One region of the Devosia sp. CN2-171 genome, then DNA from elsewhere that is predicted to be linked to it. Evidence: predicted binding sites of a transcription regulator. Region 1 holds the regulator's gene; each other region holds the start of a gene.
The links. Region 1 encodes LexA, which represses DNA repair genes until DNA is damaged. Its sites were predicted from a motif close to TGTTCNNNNTGTGTTCNG; they were not measured.

Region 1 (2,264 bases):
CCGCGTTGCGTCCCGAAAGGAGCGAGCCGGCGCGAACCTTGAACAGCGTCGCCGTCAGTCGCTCGGGGTGTTCCAGCCCCTGGTCGAGGCCGGCCGAAAAGCCGAGATCGCGATCCTCGCCCTCGAGCTCGCCGTTGAGCGAGTGCCGCAGCACCGAATGGGTTCGCAACAGCTCGAACACTTCCCCGGTCATGGCGCTCGAAAAGCGCGTCAGCCGCGTCCCGTCGAGCAGCGCCCACTTGCTGTGCGTGCCCGGCATGACCACAAGGCCGGAGAAGCCGGGAACGAGCGCCGAGAGCCCGAGCAACTGGGTCTCTTCGCCGCGCATCACATCTTCCGCGCCGACATCCCTGAGGCACACGCCCGGCAGGATGCGCGGATCGAGTTCGCCCGGCATGTCCGGCGACACGGCACCGGCAGCGAGATTGCCGAGCTCGGCCGGTGCGTCGAGATACGGCGCCTCCATCCAGCCCTGCCGCGCCCCGGCCATGCCACAGATCAACACTTCGCTGACCTCGTCGGCGACGCCCTGAAGCAGGCCCGTCAGCACATCGGGATACTGCTCCCGGCTCAGCCGTCCCATGCCATCCGGCGACGAGCGCGCGAAAGCGATCTCACCGTCGGAATCAATTCCCCAGGCGCGCAGATTGGATGTCCCCCAATCGACCGCGACCCACTCGACTTGACCAGACAATACCCTCTCCCTTGCAGGCGATATTTCGCCGGCGCGCCCTCATGGCGCACAATCGGGAAGCTCATCCACTCGCTTAGTATGGTACCGAGAAAAATGTGCCCCAGGCGGCGGCGCGGACCCTAAAGCGTTTTCAGGAAAAGTTGCAGACTTTTCCGGTTCGAAAGCGCGACAAAGTGCTCCTACGTCTTTGTCGCGCCCGCCAAAGGCAAAATGTCCCACAACCTGCCCACACTCAAAGAAAAAGGGCCGGCGTCAGCCGGCCCAGTGACCCGATTGGCGGTGGGGTCGAAACTCAGTACTTGCGCAGCAGGCCGACGAGGCGGCCCTGCACCTTCACCCGGTCGGGCGGGAAGATGCGCGTCTCGTAAGCCGGGTTGGCGGCCTCGAGAGCCACCGAATTGCCGCGCCGGCGCAGCCGCTTCAGCGTTGCTTCCTCGTCATCGACAAGCGCCACGACGATCTCGCCCGTCGAGGCCGCGTCCTGCTTCTTGATCAGCACCGTGTCGCCGTCAAAAATTCCGGCATCGATCATTGAGTCGCCGCGCACTTCGAGCGCGAAATGTTCGCCTGGCCCAAGCATCTCTGGCGGTACCATGATGGTGTGGCTGTGTGTCTGAATAGCCTCGATCGGCGTACCGGCTGCGATCCGGCCCATCACCGGGATGGTCACCGCGCGATAGTCGCTGACCGATGTCACCGCGGCCGAGCGGGAAGGGGGCGTCGATACCTTGCCGAGATTGCCCTCGATGACCGACGGCTCGAACCGCGCCTTGCGGCCGCCGAGCGAGGGGTTCATCGAGTCCGGCAGCTTGATTACTTCCAGCGCCCGCGCCCGGTTGGGCAACCGGCGGATGAAGCCGCGCTCCTCGAGCGCCGTGATCAGGCGGTGAATGCCCGATTTACTGCGCAGGTCGAGCGCATCCTTCATCTCATCGAAGGATGGCGGAATACCGGACTCTTTCATCCGCTCGTGAATGAACATCAGAAGTTCGTGTTGCTTGCGCGTCAGCATGGCGGCCCCGTGAGCAGAATCGGAACAAAGACTGAACGTAGTTGTATCCGTTCCAGTTATGTTCTGCAACATCGCGGTAAAGATCGCGTTAGCGCGAAGGCGATCAGCCCCAGTTCAGCGGGATCACGTCGACGATCTCGCCCGGCGGCACGCCCGGCGAATCCTCGGGCACGACGATCAGCGCGTCGGCCAGCGCCAGCGAGGTCGAATGGCTGGAATCGGTCTCGAAGATTGGCGTCACCTGCATGTAGCCGATGTCGTTGCGGCTGAGATTGGCACGCATGAAATGCCGGCGCGGGCCGTTAGCGGGCAGTCCGAGCAGGGTCGGCACACCGATCCGCGGCCAGAACGGGTCGATGTGCCCCGTCAGTGCCCGCAGCATCGGCTTGAGGATGATCGTCGCGGTCACGAGCGCCGAAACCGGGTTGCCCGGCAGCCCGAACACCAGCGTTCGCCCGCGCGTCCCGAACATCAGGGGCTTGCCCGGCCGCATCCTGAGCTTCCAGAAATCCAGCTCGACGCCCAGGTCGCGCAGCACGTCCTGCACATAGTCGCGGT
Region 2 (2,264 bases), 2.3 Mb from region 1:
CAGTCCCATCTGGTTGAGGCCGGATATCTGCGCTTCATCGAGCCGCAGCGCCCCGACCGGCAAATGGGCGAGTGCATCCTCGAGCGTGCCGGACGGCAGGATCCCGGGGGAAAAATGCGCTGCCGCCCAAGCCGCGCCTATAGTGTCGGCAATGGCGCCGATGACGGTATAGCCGAGGACGCGCAGGCGCCCGAGCAACTGGGCCAGCATCTTCTCCTCGCCGCCGAACAGATGGTCGACGCCGGTAATGTCCATCACCAGATCGCCGAAGGGGGCGATGTTGGGAAGCACGGCCACGATCGGGCTGGCATTGGAGTGCCAGTCGGCGAAATCGGCAAAGACATGCGTAATGAAGCTGTGGTCGATCTCGCGCAGTTCGAGTTCAGGCACGAGGGCGCGGGCATCGGAGAGGTTCTGGCCGACGCTCAGCCCGGCCCTGCTCGCGGCCGCATCGATGGCGGCGAGGCGCATGGCGCCCTGCTGCTTCTCCCATAGGGCGAGCGGTCGCCGTGAGGTCCCGAGGCTCGGGTCAGCTCGCTTCAGACAGTCGGTCGCCCAGAGCGGGAGTGAAAGCGCGAGGAAGCGGCGCGGTGCGATGAGGCCGAGTTGCCGGTCGCTTCCAGGGCTCGAAAGGTACGAAGCCATTTTCAGTCCAGTCCACGATCATCCGCTTGCCTTCGGCGCGCTGGGTCTTGTTGCCCAGCCGCCGCTTTTCGATCTCGATCTCGAAACGCGGCGGCCCGGGCGATTGCGGATCGAACTGCTCTTCGGCGCTGAGGTGAGGCGAAACGCGCCAGCGCAGCTTTGCCGAGCTCGCCTCGCGCTCCCGGCCATAGCGGAGGATGAAGACCGAGGTGCCAGCCGCTGCGGCGCGGAGGCTCAGCCGGCGCGAGACGGTGAAATCGAGCGCCTTGGGGTGACCCATGATGTCGGTGACGATGCCGGCGACCGCTCGGCAGGCGATCGCCTCCTCGATGGCCCAGAACAGCTCATTGAGGGTTTCGATGCGGCCGATGACGACTTGGGACGGATCTATGCCAAAACCCTGGAGCCCGATGCCATAGGGGAGACCCAGATCCTGCGCTTCGGAGGCGAGCTGCAGGTAGATGAGGGCCTGGCGATTGCCGCGCAGCAAGCCGCGTGCCAGTCCCAGGGCAAAGCCCAGCGTGCTGCCGCCGTTGCGCTGCTCGTCGGCAAAAACCTCGTGCAGCACACCGGCGGGTGGCGAAAGCAGCGCTGCATCGCCCTCGATAGGCTCACGCTGGCCGAGTTCGGTCACCGCGTCTCCAACGAGGAGCGGCCGGTTTTCGAGAGCGGCAATCTTGGCGCGAAGCGCTTCGAGGTCGGGTCTGGCGAGGCCCACGGGAGCCTCCTGGCTGTTCCGATTGAGAACAAATAGAGAACACCAGAGTCTGGCCGGGAGTCAAGCAAACGAATCCGCGAGGCGATGGCCTCAGCCCTTTCGCGATGGGTCAGCAGCCCTTATCTTCCGCGCGACCCAATTCGAGGATGCCAATGTTCGACGCCCTCCGTTCCATCTTCACCCGCCCGGACGCGACCATGCTGAGCATGGAGCCCAAACTCGCCGTCGCCGCGCTTCTCGTCCATCTCGCCGCCATCGACGGGCAGGTAAGCGAGGCCGAGCGGGATGCGCTCGAAGGCACGCTGATGGACAATTACGGCCTCAACGAAACCGAAGTCCGCAAGCTGGTGGAGGAGGCGACCCGGCAGGACCAGGAATCGGTCGATTTCTACCGCTTCACCTCGGCACTTTCCTCGCTCGAAAACAGCGAGAAGCTCGAGATCATCCGGATGATGTGGCAGGTCGTGTTCGCCGACAGCCGCAACCACGAGCTCGAGGATAACATGGTGTGGCGCATCGCCGAGCTGATCGGCGTCTCCTCGCGCGATCGCACGGTTCTCCGCAGCCAGATGGCACGAGCCTGAGCATGATCGTCATTTCCACGACGCCTACGCTCGAGGGTCGGCCGATCCGTGAATATCTCGGCATCGTCACCGGCGAGGTGATCGTCGGGGCGAACATTTTCCGCGATCTGTTTGCCGGCATCCGCGACATCGTCGGCGGCCGGGCCGGCGCCTATGAGAGTGCGCTGCGCGACGCGCGCCACACGGCTTTCGACGACCTCAGGGCTGAAGCCGGACTTGGCGCCGATGCAGTGGTCGCGGTCGATATCGACTACGAGGTGGTCGGGCAGGGCGGCTCGATGCTAATGGTGTCGGTGTCAGGGACAGCGGTGCGCTTC
Region 3 (2,264 bases), 1.5 Mb from region 1:
GCCCGACCGCGCCAGTATCGAGGCCCTCGTCCATCTGCATGACCATGATGCCAGTGCGGGCATCGCCGGCCATCACCGCGCGCTGGATCGGGGCGGCGCCACGCCAACGCGGCAGGAGGGAACCGTGGAGATTGAGGCAGCCGAGACGCGGCGCGTCTAGGATCGGCTTGGGCAGGATCAGGCCGTAGGCCACCACCACCGCAACATCGGCGTCGAGCGAGGCGAACACCTCCTGCTCCGGCGATTGCCTGAGGGAACGCGGCGTGAATACCGGAATGCCGAAACCTTCGGCGGCCTCATGCACGGGCGACTTGCGCTCGGCCTGCCCGCGCCCCGCCGGCTTGGGGGCCCGCGTATAGACGGCAACGACCTCATGGCCGGTCGAGACGATCTCGGTGAGGGTGGGCACCGCGAACTCGGGCGTGCCCATGAAGATGATGCGCATCGATCGGCTATCCTGCACCGGGTCACCCCGGCGAAGGCCGGGGTCCATCATGAGATGGTCCCATAACCCCTGGATGGTGGCAGCGCCACCTCAAGATGGATTCCGGCTTGCGCCGGAATGACATCGCGGATTGGGGGGCTCAGCTCGCCTTCTTGCTCAGCCGCTCGGCCTTCTGGAACTTCTTCAGCACCCGGTCGCGCTTCAGGCGGCTCAGGTAGTCGATGTAGAGCACGCCGTCGAGATGATCGAGCTCATGCTGGATGCAGATGGCGAGGCGGTCCTTGGCATCGCGCTCGATGACCTTGCCATCGAGATCGGTGTAGCGAACCGTGACTTCGGCCGGGCGCTCGACGTCGTAGTAGAGCTCCGGAATCGAAAGGCACCCCTCTTCGGTCACGACGGTTTCGTCCGAGTACTTCAGGATTTCGGGGTTAACCATCACGATGGGATCGGGCGTCTCGCCTTCTGGGGCAAGGTCCATTACCACGATACGGCGCAGCTCGCCGACCTGCGGCGCGGCGAGGCCGATGCCCGGCGCGTCATACATGGTCTCGAGCATATCCTTGGCGAGTTGCTTCACCTCATCGTCGATCTGGGCGATCGGCTCCGCAATGGCGCGCAGGCGCTCGTCGGGCAGGATAAGGATAGGGCGCTTGGCCATGAACGTTCGGTCCTCAATCGGGGATGCCGCTGAATATGGTATTTCCGGCCCGCGGGTCAACGGCCAGCCGGTTTACGCCTTCGCAAGCATAATTGCGGCAAGCGTGAACAATGCGGGAACAAGGGCGGCGAATCGTGTAAGCTACGGCGATGGATCGTGTGCTTTTCGTCGTCGCCGACTTTCCCGTCACCCTCGAGATTGCCGCCTACGCGGCGGCCGGGCTGTTCACGGCGCTGCTCGTGGCACTGCTCGTCGTCGTCGTGCGCCAGTCGCGGCAGCGGGCAGAAGAGGCACGTCAGCGCGCCGAGGAAGCCGAGGCGCTCCGACTCAAATCGGCCGAGAACGAGCGGCACCTGGCCGACATGATCCGCATCCAGTCCGAAATGACCGGACGCATGCAGACGATGAGCGAGATCTTCGGCTCGCGCACCTCCGACCTCGCGCGCCTCGTCAACGACCGGCTCGACAGCCAGGGCCAGCGCATCGGCGCGGCCATGAGCGAGAGCAGCACCAAGACCAACGAGAGCCTCGCCAAGCTGCAGGAGCGGCTGGCGGTCATCGACCGGGCGCAGTCCAACATCGCGCAGTTGAGCCAGAACGTCGTCTCGCTGCAGTCGATCCTTGCCAACAAGCAGACGCGCGGTGCGTTCGGCCAGGGCCGGATGGAAGCCATCCTCGGCGACGGGCTGGCGCAGAACGCCTACGCCTTCCAGGCGACGCTCTCGAACGGCAGCCGGCCCGATGCGCTGGTCTATATGCCCAACAATGCGCCATCGCTGGTGATCGACGCAAAATTCCCGCTCGAGAGCTGGCAGCGTTTCACCGCCGCTGCCGAGGGCGAGGATCCTCGCTTTGCTGCCAGTGGCTTCCGCAACGACATGGGCGTCCACATCAAGGCGATCTCGGAAAAGTACCTGATCGCTGGCGAGACAGCGGATACGGCCTTCCTGTTTGTGCCGTCGGAATCGATCTTTGCCGATCTCCACGAACATTTCGAAGACGTCGTGCAGCGCGCACTTAAGGCGCGGGTAGTGATCGTCTCGCCCTCGATCCTGATGTTATCGATCCAGGTGGTGCAGGCGCTGTTGCGCGACGTGCGGATGCGCGAGGAAGCCTATCGCATCCAGACCGAGGTGCGGGCGCTGCTCGGCGATGTCG

Region 2: a site for LexA is predicted at 1,388-1,405, ahead of ACOYW5_RS15185 (ImuA family protein). Genes of this name have one in related genera too.
Region 3: a site for LexA is predicted at 1,210-1,227, ahead of ACOYW5_RS10705 (DNA recombination protein RmuC). Genes of this name have one in related genera too.

What each region holds. Positions count from the first base shown of each region.
Region 1 is NZ_CP186479.1:707,760-710,023, reverse strand. It holds gene ACOYW5_RS03655 (2-dehydro-3-deoxygalactonokinase) at 1-694, opposite strand, end outside; gene lexA (transcriptional repressor LexA) at 987-1,706, opposite strand; gene glp (gephyrin-like molybdotransferase Glp) at 1,810-2,264, opposite strand, start outside.
Region 2 is NZ_CP186479.1:3,064,549-3,066,812, forward strand. It holds gene ACOYW5_RS15180 (Y-family DNA polymerase) at 1-645, opposite strand, end outside; gene ACOYW5_RS15185 (ImuA family protein) at 530-1,363, opposite strand; gene ACOYW5_RS15190 (TerB family tellurite resistance protein) at 1,516-1,947, shown strand; gene ACOYW5_RS15195 (heavy metal-binding domain-containing protein) at 1,953-2,264, shown strand, end outside; gene ACOYW5_RS15200 (hypothetical protein) at 2,264-2,264, opposite strand, start outside.
Region 3 is NZ_CP186479.1:2,166,426-2,168,689, forward strand. It holds gene fmt (methionyl-tRNA formyltransferase) at 1-445, opposite strand, end outside; gene def (peptide deformylase) at 585-1,106, opposite strand; gene ACOYW5_RS10705 (DNA recombination protein RmuC) at 1,256-2,264, shown strand, end outside.